2 regions of the Streptomyces sp. NPDC050549 genome follow, and region 2 is predicted to be linked to the other one. Evidence: riboswitches for the same ligand, from Rfam matches in the RefSeq annotation. Region 2 holds a riboswitch; the other holds the start of a gene.
What was found. Region 2 has a riboswitch for ZMP and ZTP ahead of AB0I51_RS14815 (glycine hydroxymethyltransferase). Riboswitches for the same ligand answer to the same signal wherever they lie in the genome.
Positions count from the first base shown of each region.

Region 1: another riboswitch for ZMP and ZTP. It lies ahead of AB0I51_RS39580 (bifunctional 5,10-methylenetetrahydrofolate dehydrogenase/5,10-methenyltetrahydrofolate cyclohydrolase); the one in region 2 lies ahead of AB0I51_RS14815 (glycine hydroxymethyltransferase).

Region 1 is NZ_JBFAJD010000041.1:81,107-88,844, reverse strand. It holds partial or broken gene AB0I51_RS39595 (cbb3-type cytochrome c oxidase subunit I) at 1-159, opposite strand, end outside; gene AB0I51_RS39590 (sigma-70 family RNA polymerase sigma factor) at 265-786, shown strand; gene AB0I51_RS39585 (CU044_5270 family protein) at 874-1,764, shown strand; gene AB0I51_RS39580 (bifunctional 5,10-methylenetetrahydrofolate dehydrogenase/5,10-methenyltetrahydrofolate cyclohydrolase) at 1,765-2,613, opposite strand; ZMP/ZTP riboswitch at 2,635-2,719, opposite strand; gene AB0I51_RS39575 (hypothetical protein) at 2,748-3,587, opposite strand; gene AB0I51_RS39570 (MarR family transcriptional regulator) at 3,648-4,136, shown strand; gene AB0I51_RS39565 (nuclear transport factor 2 family protein) at 4,215-4,580, opposite strand; gene AB0I51_RS39560 (hypothetical protein) at 4,751-5,044, shown strand; gene AB0I51_RS39555 (ABC transporter ATP-binding protein) at 5,113-6,867, opposite strand; gene AB0I51_RS39550 (S-(hydroxymethyl)mycothiol dehydrogenase) at 7,007-7,738, shown strand, end outside.
Region 2 is NZ_JBFAJD010000008.1:174,708-182,445, forward strand. It holds gene AB0I51_RS14780 (ABC transporter substrate-binding protein) at 1-113, shown strand, start outside; gene AB0I51_RS14785 (isocitrate lyase/phosphoenolpyruvate mutase family protein) at 120-878, opposite strand; gene AB0I51_RS14790 (carboxymuconolactone decarboxylase family protein) at 875-1,321, opposite strand; gene AB0I51_RS14795 (carboxymuconolactone decarboxylase family protein) at 1,318-1,815, opposite strand; gene AB0I51_RS14800 (PLP-dependent aminotransferase family protein) at 1,862-3,265, shown strand; gene AB0I51_RS14805 (hypothetical protein) at 3,332-4,183, opposite strand; gene rocD (ornithine--oxo-acid transaminase) at 4,258-5,463, opposite strand; ZMP/ZTP riboswitch at 5,555-5,644, shown strand; gene AB0I51_RS14815 (glycine hydroxymethyltransferase) at 5,676-7,130, shown strand; gene AB0I51_RS14820 (hypothetical protein) at 7,176-7,738, opposite strand, start outside.

The DNA.
Region 1 (7,738 bases), on a different contig from region 2:
GGACATGATCTGCAGTCCGGGTCTGGCGAGTTCGGCGCGCATGAGGAGCGCCATGACGCCGCCGATCAGGAAGAACCCGAACGCCGTGACCAGATACAGCGTGCCGATCGTCTTGTGATCCGTGGTCGTCAGCCACTTGATGCTCTTGAGGTCTCTCACGCCCCGCCTGTGTCCGCCCCCCGGCCGCCCGTCACACTCGACGGGCGCGACGAGAATCACGAGAACGGGTGTGACGATCGCCCGGGTGCCGGACACGAACGGAACATGAGCAACGACGAGATCTTCGCCGCTGCCTATCGCGAGCACTACTGGGCGGTCAGCCGCTACGTTGCCCGGCGACTGGACGGGCGGAGCGGTGAGGTGGAGGAAGTGGTGGCGGAGGTCTTCACCGTCGCCTGGCGCCGCCGTGCGGACCTGCCGCAGGCCCCGCTGCCCTGGCTGTACGGCGTTGCCCGGAACTGCCTGGCCAACGCGGTGCGGGGGTATGGACGTCGCCGTCGGCTTGTCCATCGGCTGGGCAACGACGAGAGCGCGCACGGGCGGCAGGTGGCTGCCGGGCCCGACGCGGAGACGCCTGGTTCCTGGGTGCACGAGGCGCTCGCGCGGCTGTCGCCGGCCGATCAGGAGGTACTGCGGCTGACTGCGTGGGAGGAGCTGGGTGTGGAGGAGGTCGCCGTGGTTCTGGGGTGCGGTGTGCGGGCTGCGGCCATGCGGTTGCATCGGGCGCGGCGTCGGTTGAGGGCGGAGATCGACCGGCTCGTGGTGCTTGGCGGTGCGGGGTGTTGATCGAGTCTTCTGCCGCGCCGTCGTGGCCGGTCGCGCAGTTCCCCGCGCCCCTTTGGGGCACTACAGGTGGACCGGAGGAGTATCGCCATGGCTGATGAGCTCGAACTCCTGCGCAGCGCCAATCCGTTCACGGTGGACGGGCCTTTCTACGGCGATGGACCTCTGGACCACCACGCCTCACGTCGGCTCAACCGGCTGCTGAACGAACGGCGTCGTCGGCTGCTCTGGAGTCTCGTGGCCGGAGTCGCCGTAGTGGCCACCGTGTTCACGCTGTTGCTGGGCGGACCGAGCGGCACTCCCGCCGTGGCGGCGCCCCGCCCTCTGGTCGTGCAGGCGAACTCCACGCCCGTGTCCCTGGGACAGCTCGCCGCTCTCGCCGCGGCGGTCGCGGTCGACGGAAATCCCGCTCTGCGCAAGGGAACTCATGTGCAGTCTTGGAGTCTCGGCATGTCCGACGACAAACCACCGGTCACCATCCCCGAGGAACGCATCGTGCGCTGGAACGGGGACGACAGCCATACGGAACGTGTCGTCGAGGACGGGCATGTCGTCAAGGAGACGACGTATCCGCCGAGTTGGAGCGATGTCCCGCCCGAGGCCCGGCCCCCGCACGACGTGGCGGGACTGCGGGCGTACCTCCAGGAGGCCACGTACAGCAAGACGCCGTTGACCACTCCCGAACTTCTCGCCGCTGTTGGGGAGTTGCTGGATCACTGGACGCTGGGGGCGCGTGAGTCGGCCGCGTTGGCGCGGCTGCTCGCGGGGGCGGACGGGCTGCGGCCGGTGGGGGAGGTGACCGACCGCCTCGGGCGGCGCGGGGAGGCTTATGTGTATCGGCAGTCGGGCAGCCGCCTGATGCTGATCATGGATCCGGCCACCGGCGCCGTCCTCGGGATGGAGAGCACCTTCACGAAGGACCAGCCCGAGTACGGCGTCAAGGCCGGGGACGTCATGGACTACAGCGCGTGGACGCGCTGATCACACCCCGAGCTGCCGGGCCGCGGCCGTCACGGTCTGTTCCAGGAGCGTGGCGATCGTCATCGGGCCGACGCCGCCCGGCACCGGCGTGATCAGTGAGGCACGTTCGGCGGCGGAGTCGAAGTCGACGTCGCCGACGTTGCCCGCGTTGTAGCCCGCGTCGAGCACGACCGCGCCCGGCTTGATGTCCTCGCCGCGGATCAGCCGGGGGCGCCCCACCGCCGCGACCACGATGTCCGCCTCGCGGACCGCCGCCGACAGGTCACGGGTGCGGGAGTGGCAGTAGGTGACCGTCGCGTCGCGCGCCAGGAGCAGCATGCCTGCCGGCTTGCCGAGGATCGCGCTGCGGCCCACGACGACGGCCCGCTTGCCGGACGGGTCGACGTCGTACTCGTCGAGCAGCCGCATGATGCCGCCGGGCGTGCAGGACACGAAGCCCGGCAGACCGAAGCTCATCGCCGCGAAGGACGCGAAGGTGACGCCGTCGACGTCCTTCTCCGGCGCGATCGCCTCGAACGCGGCCCGCTCGTCGATGTGTTCACCCATCGGGTGCTGGAGCAGGATGCCGTGGACGGTGGGGTCGGCGGAGAGCGTGGTGAGGGTCGCGACCAGTTCGGCGGTGGTCGTGGTGGCGAGGAGTTCGACGTGCCGGGACTCGATGCCGGCCTTGCGGCTGCGGTTCTGCTTCATCCGGACGTAGGTGACGGAGGCCGGGTCGGCGCCGACCAGAACCGTCGCCAGACAGGGCGCCGTACCGGTGCGTTCCGTGAGGTCGGCGGCCTGTTTCGCGGTGTCCTCGACGATGCGCCGGGCGAGCGCGCTGCCGTCCATGAGCCGTGCCTGGGACATGATCCACTCCTGAGCTGGTTGACCGATCGCCCAGGCGCACGGCATTCACTCCGCGTGGGCCGCTCCACGGTGGTGCTCCACCTCAGCGCCAGTCACGACCCACGAACAGCCTAACCGAGAGAGTTCTACGGCCGTCAGGACCCGCTCTCGGCGGGCGGCTGCGTCGGGTCGACACCGGTCAGGAAGTCCCGGGCCTGGGCCGCGAGGCGTGGCGCCCCGATGGCCTCCGCCCAGCGGGCGACCTCCGTCGCGAGTGCCCTGGCCCCGGCCTCGTCGCCGGAGTCCCTGGCCAGGACGGCGAGCAGCAGCTGCTGGGAGAGTGTGCCGGGGACCGTACCCGCGCCTGCGCCGAGCGTGGCAGCCCGGCGCCAGCGATTCAGGGCCAGTTCGTGGTCACCGGCGTCGTGGTCGTGGTCGCCCAGGTGGCGCAGGGCCTCTCGGGCCAGCAGCGGGTCCTCGCCCGACTCGGCGGCGCGCAGCGCGGACATGTAGTGGGAGGGTGCGTTCGTCAGGTCGGCGAAGTGGTTGTCCGTGATCAGGCCGAGGTACATCTCCGCCCAGCCCCGGCGCCCCTCGTCCGGGGCGTCGTCCCGCAGCGACTCCGCTTCGCGGAGCAGGGAGGTGAGGGCTTGCGGGTCCTTCCCGGCCGGGCCCAACCGGAGCCGGCCGTCGACGACGAGCAGCCGTCGGTAGGTGTTCCGCAGTCGCGCGAAGTCCACGTCCCAGTCGCCGCCCGGGAACTCCTTCCCGGCCGCCTCGATACGTGCCGTCGCGGTGTCCGTGCCCGCGAACCAGTCCTGTTCCAGGGCCACTTGGGCAGCGGCGCGGGCGATTCGCGCCCGGGGGTCCGGTCCGTCGGTGGTGCATGCGTCCAGGAGGCGGGAGGCGCGCTCCCATCGTCCCGTGACGCTCAACTCGTGGGCTGCGGCGATGAGTTCCTCGACGGGGACGACCGTGTTCGCTGTGGATGTCATGGCGGGGAAGGTAGTTATGCGAAAAACTATCCACAAGAAAACCACTGCGGGAGGCAGACGGTGGAGGACTCGGTCGACCGGCACGTGGCGCTCTGGTTGAAGGAACTCGCCTGGATGGACCCGGTGAAGGAGGAGATCTTCTTCCGGCTGGCGATCCTGGCCCGCCATGCCGGTCGGACGCGGCGTGACGTGCTCGACGCCGACGGGCTCAAGCAGTGGCAGTTCAAGGTGCTGCTCATGCTGCGCAGGCTCGGGCCACCGTACGAGACGAGCCCGTCACACCTGGCGGAGCTGCTGGGGCTGACCCGTGGGGCGCTCTCCGCGCGGCTGGCGGCCGTCGAGGAGGCGGGCCTGATCGTCCGCACCCATGAGACGGGGGACCGGCGGCGGGTGCGGGTGCGCCTCACCGACGCCGGAAACGCAGTCCTCGAGGAGCACGTGGCGGCGGAGGAAGCGGGCGAGCTCGCGCTGCTCGCAGCACTGACCCCAGCAGAGCGCCGGACGCTCGCAGACCTGCTGCGGAAACTGGTGCTCGCCGTCGAGTCCTAGCGGGGCCGACGGGTACCGTGCTGGCCGAGAAGGTCCAGGTCAGCCGGGTGGTGACCCGGACCTTCGGCACCAGTCGCGCTAGCCGTCCCATGCCTGGATCATGGTCTGACGGGTGATCTTGCCGTCGTCCAGTACGAGCATCGACTCGGCCAGGACTCGGGTCCCGTCCGGGTACTGACAGGACTCGCTGTAGGCGACTCGGTCCCCCTGTACGACGCACTCCTCCAGTTTGTGCGTCATGTCGCGGCTGTAGACGTCGGCGAGCATGGCGCCGATCTCGTCCCTGCCGTGCAGGACCTTGGGGTTGCTGGGCTGCGTCTGGTGGTCGACGACGTGGATCTCGGCGTCGTCGGCATAGAGCGACAGAAGTGTCGCCGCTGTGTGATCTTCGATGCCCCGGCGCAGGGCTTCGGTGTCGAAGCCGGGGCGTGCCGCGGTGCCCATGGTTACCTCCTCGGAGGGCCGCGGCCCGAACAGGAGCGAGCCGCGCGGGCCTCTCCTACGAGACTCCTCCGTCGCGCCGGGGTCGGCAAACCGAGCGGCGCGATCCGCCTGACGGGTGAGCGGCGACCGGTGCCCGTGACCGGGCGGCTACCCTCCGCGTTGCTGGAAGCATGATCTCAACACGACGTATTGCCGCCGCCGTTGGTCTCGCCGTCGGGGTCACCGGCCTCGTCGCGCCGATGGCGAACGCCGCCGAAGCGCCCGCCTTCAAGGACGGCAAGGTCAGCCCGGTCGCCCTGCTGGACTCGCTCGCGGTCAGCGAGATCCCCGCCGAGCACCAGGCGCAGATCCCGAAGGTCGCCGACCAGATGAAGGCGCTGAACCACCTCAACGACCTCCAGCAGCTGCACCAGGTCACCGACATGGCCGCGCCGGTCACGGGACTCCTCCCCGCCGTCGAGTAGCGGGACCGCGCAGCGCGCAGACCTTGAGGGCCGTCCGGAAACGGGCGGCCCTCAGTCGTGGAGCGGGATCAGCCCGCCGTGGCGAGGAACTGGGTGGCCGCCAGCTCCGCGTAGAGCGGGTCGGCGGCCACCAGCTCCCGGTGCGTACCCACCGCGCGGACCCGGCCCGCGTCCATGACGACGATCCGGTCGGCCATCGTCACCGTGGACAGCCGGTGCGCGACGACCAGGACCGTCGTCGTACGCGCCACATCGGCGACGGTGTCGCGCAGGGCCGCCTCGTTGACCGCGTCGAGCTGCGAGGTCGCCTCGTCCAGGAGCAGCAGCCGCGGGTGGCGCAGCAGGGCGCGGGCGATCGCGACGCGCTGGCGTTCGCCGCCGGAGAGGCGGGTGCCGCGGTGGCCGACCAGGGGGTCGACACCCTTCGGCAGCCGGGCGACCAGACCGTCGAGACGGGTCGTCTTCAGGACGCGGGTGACGTCGTCCGCGCTCGCGTCCGGATTGCCGAGCAGCAGGTTGTCGCGCAGGGAGCCCGAGAGAACCGGTGCGTCCTGCTCCACATAGCCGATGGCGGAACGGAGCCCGGACAGCTCCCAGTCCGCGAGGTCCCGGCCGTCGAGGGTGATGGCGCCGGACTCGGGGTCGTAGAACCGCTCGATGAGGGAGAACACGGTGGTCTTGCCGGCGCCGGACGGGCCGACGAACGCCGTCATGCCCTGGGCCGGTACGGAGAAGGTCACGCCGTGGTGGACGTAGGGCAGGTCGTCGGCGTAGCGGAAGCGGACGTCGTCGAAGGCGAGGGCCGCGGGTGCGGCGCCGGGGGAGGGCAACCGGGCGGGGAGGGACGGGGGTTCGGCGGGGAGTTGCAGCGCCTCCTGGATGCGGGAGAGGGCCGCAGCGCCCGTCTGGTACTGCGTGATCGCGCCGACGACCTGCTGGATCGGCATCATGAGGTAGAAGACGTAGAGGAGGAAGGCGACCAGCGTGCCGACGTCTATCGCGCCCGTCGCCACGCGTGCTCCGCCCACCGCGAGGACGGTGATGAACGCGATCTGCATGGACAGGCCGGCCGTGTTGCCCGCCGCCGCTGCCCACTTGGCGGCGCGGATGCTCTGCCGCCACGACTCCTCGGCCGCCGCGTGCAGGGTGCGCTCCTCGTGGTCCTCGGCGCCGGACGCCTTCACCGTGCGCAGCGCGCCGAGGATCCGCTCCAGCGAGGCACCCATCACACCGATCGCGTCCTGCGCCTGCCGGCTGGCCCGGTTGATGCGCGGCACGATCACACTGAGCACGGTGCCCGCGCCCACGATCACGCCGAGGGTGACGGCCAGCAGCACGGGGTCGACCAGCCCCATCATCACCACCGTCGCGACGAGGATGAGCCCTTCGGTGCCGAGGCCCACCAGTGAGTCGGTGGTGACCTCGCGCAGCAGCGTGGTGTCGGAGGTGATGCGGGCCATCAGGTCGCCGGGCTCGCTGCGGTCCACCGCGCTGATCCGCAGTCGCAGCAGATACGACGACAGGGCGCGCCGCGCGCCGAGCACCACCGACTCGGCGGTGCGCCGCAGCACGTACGAACCCAGCGCGCCCACCGCCGCGTTGGCGACCACCAGGGCCGACATCGCGAGCAGCGCCCCGGTGATCGTCCGGTCGTGCGACAGGTCGTCGATGAGTCCCCGTGCGACCAGCGGCAGCAGCAGCCCGGTGCCGCCGGTGACCAGCGAGAGCAGCGCGCCCGCCAACAGGGCCCAGCGGTGCGGTCGTACGTAGTCGAGGAGCAGCCGCCAGGCCGGCCGGTCGCTCCGAGTCCCTGCGATGCCCACGGCGCTCCCCGGGATGCGGTCGGAGCATTCAGGCTACGTCGGCCGGCGCCGACGCTGTCGAGCCTCCGTCGTGCCCTTACCGATCAGTCACGCGTAGGGTCTCAGGCAGGGACAACGATCGACGAAAGGGTTCAGGACCATGGCGCAGGAAGTGCGCGGCGTGATCGCGCCGGGAAAGAACGAACCGGTCCGGGTCGAGACGATCGTCGTACCCGATCCCGGACCCGGTGAGGCCGTGGTGAAGGTACAGGCCTGCGGGGTCTGTCACACCGACCTGCACTACAAGCAGGGCGGCATCAGCGACGACTTCCCCTTCCTGCTGGGGCACGAGGCGGCGGGGATCGTGGAGTCGGTCGGCGAGGGCGTCACCGACGTCGCCCCGGGTGACTTCGTGATCCTCAACTGGCGTGCGGTGTGCGGCAATTGCCGGGCCTGTCTGCGCGGCCGGCCGCAGTACTGCTTCAACACCCACAACGCGAAGCAGAAGATGACCCTCGCCTCGACCGGCCAGGAACTCTCCCCGGCCCTCGGCATCGGCGCCTTCGCCGACAAGACGCTGGTCGCGGCCGGGCAGTGCACCAAGGTCGACCCGGCCGTCTCCCCGGCCGTCGCCGGGCTGCTCGGCTGCGGCGTGATGGCCGGTATCGGCGCGGCGATCAACACCGGGAACGTCGGGCGCGGTGACAGCGTCGCCGTCATCGGTTGCGGTGGCGTCGGCGACGCGGCGATCGCCGGGGCCCGGCTCGCGGGCGCGGCGCGGATCATCGCCGTCGACATCGACGACCGCAAGCTGGAGAAGGCCCGCTCGATGGGCGCCACCCACACCGTGAACTCCAAGACGTCCGACGCCGTCGAGGCGATCCGCGAACTG
Region 2 (7,738 bases):
AGGACCAGAACGAGGTCTCCCTGATGATCGCCGACCAGAAGCTCTCCCCGGCCGACGCGGCGAAGAAGTGGGTGGACAGCCACCCCGCCACCTGGAAGGCATGGCTGTCCTGACCCCGCTCACGGCCTCGGCCGGCCCGCCGTCCCCCGCAGCTCGCCGCGCTTCAGCTCGGCGGCCATCCCCTGCAGCGCGCGTGCCGCCCGGCGCTGCAGACCCGGCCCGAACGTGACGCGAGTGGCCCCGAGTTCACCGAGTTCGGTGGGCGAGGGGCCCTCGCCGTCCGGGCGCGCGAACACGTTGAGCGGCCCCTGGACACCGGAGCGCAGCAGCGGCAGTACGGCCGCCGGAGCACTGATCGGATAGACGCAGTCCGCACCCGCCGCGACATACAACCCGGCCCGCTCGATGGCCCGTTCGGGATTGCCGTCGCCGTGCAGGAAGGTGTCGACGCGGGCGTTGACGAACAACTGGTCCGCCGCCACCGCCCGCACCTCGGCAAGCCAGTCGGCGTGCTGCCGCGGGTCCTTGAGGACACCCCCGTTGGAGTCCTCAAGATTGCACCCCACGGCACCCGCCTCCAGCAGCCGCTCCACCAACTCCTTGGGCGCGAGCCCGTACCCGCCCTCGACATCGGCCGACACCGGCACGTCCACGGCCCGCACGATCCGCGCGACCGCCGCGAACATCTCGTCCGCCGGAGTCGACCCGTCCTCATACCCCAGCGAGGCGGCGACCCCGGCACTGGGCGTGGCCAGCGCCGGAAACCCGGCGTCGACGAACACCCGCGCACTCACCGCGTCCCAGGGCCCCGGCAACACCAAGGGATCCCCGGGCAGCCGCCCCCGATGCAGCCTCCGGAACACCTCCACTCCACTCACGGCCGGTAACCCCCCGGCTCGATACGACGGCTGACCATCACCCGGTTCCAGTTGTTGATGGCGGTGACGAGCCCGACGAGATGGGCGAGCCGGACGTCGTCGAAGTGCTCGGCGGCCCTGGAGTACACCGGATCCGGCACGAAGCCCTCCGTCAGTACGGTCACCGCTTCGGTCAGCGCGAGCGCGGCCCGCTCCCGCTCGTCGAAGACGCCCTCGGCCTCCTCCCACGCCGCCAGCAGGTCCAACGTCCCCTCGCTCACGCCGAGTTCGCGGGCGACGGTCAGATGCATGTCCAGGCAGAACGCACAGTGGTTGAGCTGCGAGGCCCGGATCACGACGAGTTCGGCGAGCGCGGGATCGCCCAGGCCCTTCTTCGCGGCGGCGCTGAGCGAGGCCATGGCCTGCCCGACCCCACGGTCCAACACCCGTGTCCGCAAGGTCACTTGTGCTGTCCCGCCTTGTAGTGCCCCGGTACCATCCGCGTGCTGACCCCGAACCGGTTCCAGGCGTTGATCACCGTGATTGCGGCGATCAGCTGGGTCAGTTCGGCCTCTTCGAACTGCGCGGCGGCCCGGTCGTACACCTCGTCCGGTACGAAACCGTCGGTCAGGACGGTGATCGCCTCGGTCAGCTCGATCGCCGCGAGCTCCTTCTCGGTGTAGAAGTGCCGCGACTCCTGCCACGCCCCGAGCTGGATGATCCGCTCCACGCTCTCGCCCGCCGCCAGCGCGTCCTTGGTGTGCATGTCGAGGCAGAACGCGCAGTGGTTGAGCTGCGAGGCGCGGATCTTCACCAGCTCCAGCAGCTTCGGGTCGAGCCCCCGACGGGCCGCCGCGTCGAGACGGACCATCGTCTTGTAGACCTCGGGGGCGTGCTCGGCCCAGTTGAGACGGGGGCTGTGTTCGGGGGCGTAAGGAGCTTCCTGTGCTGTGGTCATGTCTCGACCCTAGAAGCCAGGCAGCCCAGGAGTATGGTCCATTTCCATGGCGAAATCATGGGCCACTTTGGGTGTAGACCTCCACCTCGAACCCCACGGCGCCGGCGCGGGTACCGGCACCGGCGTCCGCCGGGGTCTGACGGACGCGCTGCGCGACGCCGTCCGCACCGGCCGCCTCGCCCCCGGCACCAGGCTGCCCTCCTCCCGCTCCCTCGCCGCCGACCTGGGCGTGGCCCGCAACACCGTCGCCGACGCCTATGCCGACCTGGTCGCGGAGGGCTGGCTCACCGCCCGCCAGGGCTCCGGCACCCGCGTCGCCGACCGTGCGGTCGTCCCGCCCACCGACACGACCCCGCCCCGCCGCCTGCACACCCGCCCCGCCTACGACCTCGTCCCCGGCACCCCCGACCTCGCCTCGTTCCCCCGCACCGAATGGCTCAAGGCCGCCCGCCGCGCCTTCACCTCCGCCCCGTACCAGGCCCTCGGCTACGGCGACCCCCGAGGCCGTGCCGAACTGCGCACCGCCCTCGCCGCCTACCTCGCCCGGGCCCGCGGCGTCCGCGCCGACCCCGAGCACATCGTGATCAGCGCGGGCATCTCCAACGGCCTGCGGCTGATCGGCACAGCGCTGAGGGCCCGCGGCGCCCACACCATCGCGGTGGAGTCCTACGGCCTGCCCGCGCACTGGCAGATCCTCGACGGGGCCGGTCTGCGCACCCGCCCGCTCCCTTTCGACGAACTGGGCACGAACCCGGGGCAGTTGACGGACGAGCCGGCTGTCCTCCTCACCCCGGCCCACCAGTTCCCCATGGGCGTCCCGCTCCGCCACGACCGCCGCTCCGCCGTCGTCGACTGGGCCCGGCGCACCGGCGGTGTCGTCCTGGAGGACGACTACGACGGCGAGTTCCGCTACGACCGCCAGCCGATCGGCGCCCTCCAGGGCCTCGACCCCGACCACGTCGTCTACCTCGGCACCGCCAGCAAATCCCTCGCCCCGGGTCTCCGCCTGGCCTGGCTGGTCCTGCCCCCGTCACTCGCCGAGGAGGTCGTGAAGGCGAAGGGCGGCGTCGACACCTGCGGCGTCCTGGACCAGCTGACCCTCGCCGAGTTCATCACCTCCGGTGCCCACGACCGCCACGTCCGCGCCGCCCGCCTGCGCTACCGCCGCCGCCGCGACAACCTCGTCGAGGCCCTGGCCCAGCACGCCCCCGACGTCCACGTCACCGGCATCGCCGCCGGCTTCCACGCCGTCCTCAGGCTCCCACCCGCCACCGAGCAGTCCGTGGTCCAGGCCGCCGCCTGGCAGGGCCTGGCCCTCCACTCCCTCTCCTCCTACCGTCACGCCCGGGCCCAGGCCGACCCCCTGGACGCCCTGGTGGTGGGCTACGGCACCCCGCCGGACCACGCGTGGGCGGGGGCGGTGGAGGCACTGTGCAGGGTGCTGCCGTGAGGGCTCACCCTTGAACGAGGGCCGGTAAGAATCACCCCGTCCGGGGGCGCAGCCCCCCAGGGACGGTCACCCCAACTCACCTGCACCCTCCACCGCTGCACCGCCGGAGGTCGGCGCCTCCCCGAACCGTGCCAACGCCAGCGCCCCCACCACCGCCACCACAAACCCCAGTACCGCCAGCCACTCCAACCCCTCCCGCGTACGGTCCCCGAGCCACACCACCCCCACCGCCGCAGGCCCGATCGTCTCCCCGATCACCAACCCTGCCGTGGCCGTCGTCACCGACCCCCGTTGCAGAGCGGTCGTCAGCAGCAGGAACGCGGCGCCCCCACCGACCAGCAGCGCGTACGTCGCCGGATTTCCGACCAGCGCCGACGGTGAGAGCGAGTCGATCAGTCGGACCGCCACCTCGACGACCCCGAACCCGAACCCGGCGCCAAGCCCGAGCGTCAACGCCCGCCCCCGCTCCGGCAGTCGCCCACCGACCAGCCCGAGCAGCAGCACCGCACCGGCCGTCCCCAGCATCGCCCACTTCAATGCCATGGACCCGGCCCGGTCCCCCTCCGCCCCGGACGCCAGCCCCAGCATCGCAAGCCCCGCGCACACCACCCCGACGGCCGCCCACTCCACCCCGCTGAGCCGCACCTTCAGCAGCCGCGCGGCCACCACCGCCGTCACCGCGAGGCTCGACGCCAGGGCCGCCCCGACCGCGTAGATGGGCAGCGACCGCAGCGCCGCGATCTGGAACACGAACCCCAGCCCGTCCAGCGCGAGCCCCGCCATGTACCGCCACTGCCGCAGCGCCCGCAGCAACAGCGCCGCGTCCCCGCCCCCACCCGTCGTCGCCGCCCGCGTGGCGACCGCCTGCAGGACCGTCGCCGTACCGAAGCAGATCGCCGCGCCGAGCGCGCACACCATTCCAAAGAGCACAAAGGGACTCTAGGGGAGGGGAGAACGCCCCCCGCCTCCGGTGCCGGCCCTCTCACCGATCTCTAGACGCCCAGCACCGCCCGCAGCCCGGCCAGTCCCCGGTCCAGGTCCTCCTCGCTGATCATCAGCGGCGGTGCGATCCGGATCGTCGACCCGTGGGTGTCCTTCACCAGGACGCCCCGCTCCATCAGCCGCTCCGAGACCTCCCGGCCCGTCCCGACCGCCGGAGCGATGTCGACCCCGGCCCACAGTCCCCGCCCACGCACCGCCGTCACCCGCCCGGTGTCCTTCAACTGCCGCAGCTCCCCGTGCAGATGCTCCCCGAGCTGCGCCGCCCGCGCCTGGTACTCGCCCGTCCGCAGCATGGCGATCACCTCCAGCGCCACCGCACACGCCAGCGGATTCCCGCCGAACGTCGACCCGTGCTCCCCGGGCCGGAACACCCCCAGGACCTCGGCGCTCGACACCACCGCCGACACCGGTACCACCCCGCCGCCCAGCGCCTTGCCCAGCACATACATGTCGGGCACGACGCCCTCGTGCTCGCACGCGAACGTCCGTCCCGTCCGCCCGAGCCCCGACTGGATCTCGTCGGCGATGAGGAGGGCGTTCCGCTCGCGCGTCAACTCCCGTACCCCCGGCAGATATCCGGCCGGCGGCACCAGCACCCCCGCCTCGCCCTGGATCGGCTCCAACAGCACGGCCACCGTGTTCTCGCTGACCGCCGCCCGCATCGCGGTCAGATCCCCGTACGGCACGATCTCGAAGCCCGGCGTGTACGGCCCGAAGTCCGCCCGCGCCTCCGGGTCGGTGGAGAAGCCGACGATCGTCGTCGTACGGCCGTGGAAGTTGTTGCCCGCCACCACGATCTTCGCTCGTCCCGCAGGTACTCCCTTGACCCGGTACCCCCACTTCCGGGCCGTCTTCAGCGCGGTCTCCACCGCCTCCGCGCCCGTGTTCATCGGCAGCACCAGCTCCATGCCGCACAACTCGGCCAACTGCTCGCAGAACGCGCCGAACCGGTCGTGGTGGAACGCCCGCGACGTCAGCGTCACCCGGTCCAACTGCGCCTTCGCCGCCGCGATCAGCCGTGGGTTGCCGTGCCCGAAGTTCAGCGCCGAGTACCCGGCGAGCAGGTCCAGATAGCGCCGCCCCGCCACGTCCGTCATCCACGCGCCCTCGGCCGTGGCGATCACCACCGGCAGCGGGTGATAGGTGTGCGGGGTGTGCGCCTCGGCGGCGGCGATGAGGGCTTCCGTACTGGTCACGGCGTCTCCCGGGGGTGAGGTTGCCCCTTTCCTATCCTCGCCCGCATGGTGGACGCGGGAGCCGCACCGTCCGGCCCGCCCGGTAGGCTGACCGGCGGGCCGTGACTGGCGCGCTGGGATGGGACCGACCATCGGGGAGCGGCCCGAGCTGCAATGTGTGCCGTGCGCCTGGGCCGTACCGTGAACGCCGAACGCCACGTCCGGAGGTCCCCATGCCCGACAATTCCGCGCCCCTCTCCAACGAGTCCACCGCCTTCCGCGCCGCCCTCGATGTGATCCGTGCCGTCGAGCCGCGCGTCGCCGACGCCATCGGCCAGGAACTCGCCGACCAGCGCGAGATGCTCAAGCTGATCGCCTCCGAGAACTACGCCTCCCCGGCCACCCTGCTGGCCATGGGCAACTGGTTCAGCGACAAGTACGCCGAGGGCACCGTCGGCCGCCGCTTCTACGCCGGCTGCCGCAACGTCGACACGGTCGAGTCCCTCGCCGCCGAGCACGCGCGCGAACTTTTCGGCGCCCGCCACGCCTACGTCCAGCCGCACTCAGGCATCGACGCCAACCTCGTCGCCTTCTGGTCGGTCCTCGCCGACCGCGTCGAGGTCCCCGCTCTCGCGAAGGCGGGCGTCCGCCAGGTCAACGACCTCTCCGACGCCGACTGGGCCGAACTCCGCCAGGCCTTCGGCAACCAGCGCATGCTCGGCATGTCCCTGGACGCCGGCGGCCACCTCACCCACGGCTTCCGCCCGAACATCTCCGGCAAGATGTTCGACCAACGCTCCTACGGCACCGACCCGGCGACCGGCCTCATCGACTACGACGCCCTGCGCGCCTCGGCCCGCGACTTCAAGCCGCTGATCATCGTGGCCGGCTACTCCGCCTACCCCCGCCTGGTGAACTTCCGCATCATGCGCGAGATCGCCGACGAGGTCGGCGCGACCCTCATGGTCGACATGGCGCACTTCGCCGGCCTGGTCGCGGGCAAGGTCCTGACCGGCGACTTCGACCCGGTCCCGCACGCCCAGATCGTCACCACCACCACCCACAAGTCGCTGCGCGGCCCGCGCGGCGGCATGGTCCTGTGCGACGACTCCCTCAAGGACCAGGTCGACCGCGGCTGCCCGATGGTCCTCGGCGGCCCGCTCCCGCACGTCATGGCAGCCAAGGCCGTCGCCCTCGCCGAGGCCCGGCAGCCCTCCTTCCGGGACTACGCCCAGCGCATCGTCGACAACTCCCGGGCGCTGGCGGACGGCCTGATGCGCCGGGGCGCCACCCTTGTCACCGGTGGCACCGACAACCACCTCAACCTGATCGACGTCGCCTCCTCCTACGGCCTCACCGGCCGCCAGGCCGAGGCCGCGCTGCTCGACTCGGGCATCGTCACCAACCGCAACGCGATCCCCGCCGACCCGAACGGCGCCTGGTACACCTCCGGCATCCGCATCGGCACCCCCGCCCTGACCACCCGCGGCCTGGGTACCGCCGAGATGGACGAGGTCGCCGCTCTCATCGACCGGGTCCTCACCACCGCCGAGCCGGGCACGACGAAGTCGGGAGCGCCGAGCAAGGCGAGCCACGTCCTGGACGAAAAGGTCTCCGACGAGATCTCCCGCAGGGCGACGGACCTGGTGTCCGGCTTCCCGCTGTACCCGGAGATCGACCTCGGCTGACAGCCGGCATACGTCCTCTGTCGAGTTGTCAAAGATCGGTGACTCTCACAGATCGATGAGTTCCTGTCGTGGTTCATCGCGCGGCGGTCCGGCCTCACGCCGGGCCGCCGCGCGGCGTATCAGCAGCGTGCCGCCGATGCCGACGGCGAGCCCCGCGGTCGCCCACCCGACCCGCTCGGCAGGCCCGGGCTCGTCCTTCGCGGCGCCGGCTCCGGTAACGCCCCCGACCGCACCGAGCAGCCCTGCCCGCTCCATCCGCGTGAAGACCGCGCGCGGCGCCCGATGCCAGCGGATGTCGTCGTCCGCCACCTCCGGCGCCGGATCCGTCCGCACCCACGGTGTTCCGTCCCCGGCGACGAACAGCTGGTCCTCCCGCTCCACCGCCACATCACCACCGGGGGCCCGACTCGTCCGGGGCCAGCCGCCGACCCCGGTCAGCCCCCACACCACGGTGATCCGCACCGCCGGATACCGGCCCGCCTCCCATGCCTGCGGCACCCGCTCCGTCCCCGCGTACGTCGGCAGCAACAACGTCCACAGGCGCGCGAACGACGCCTCCCCGGAATGCCACGTCTCGGTCCGGCCCGTGTCACCCGCCACGACCAGCG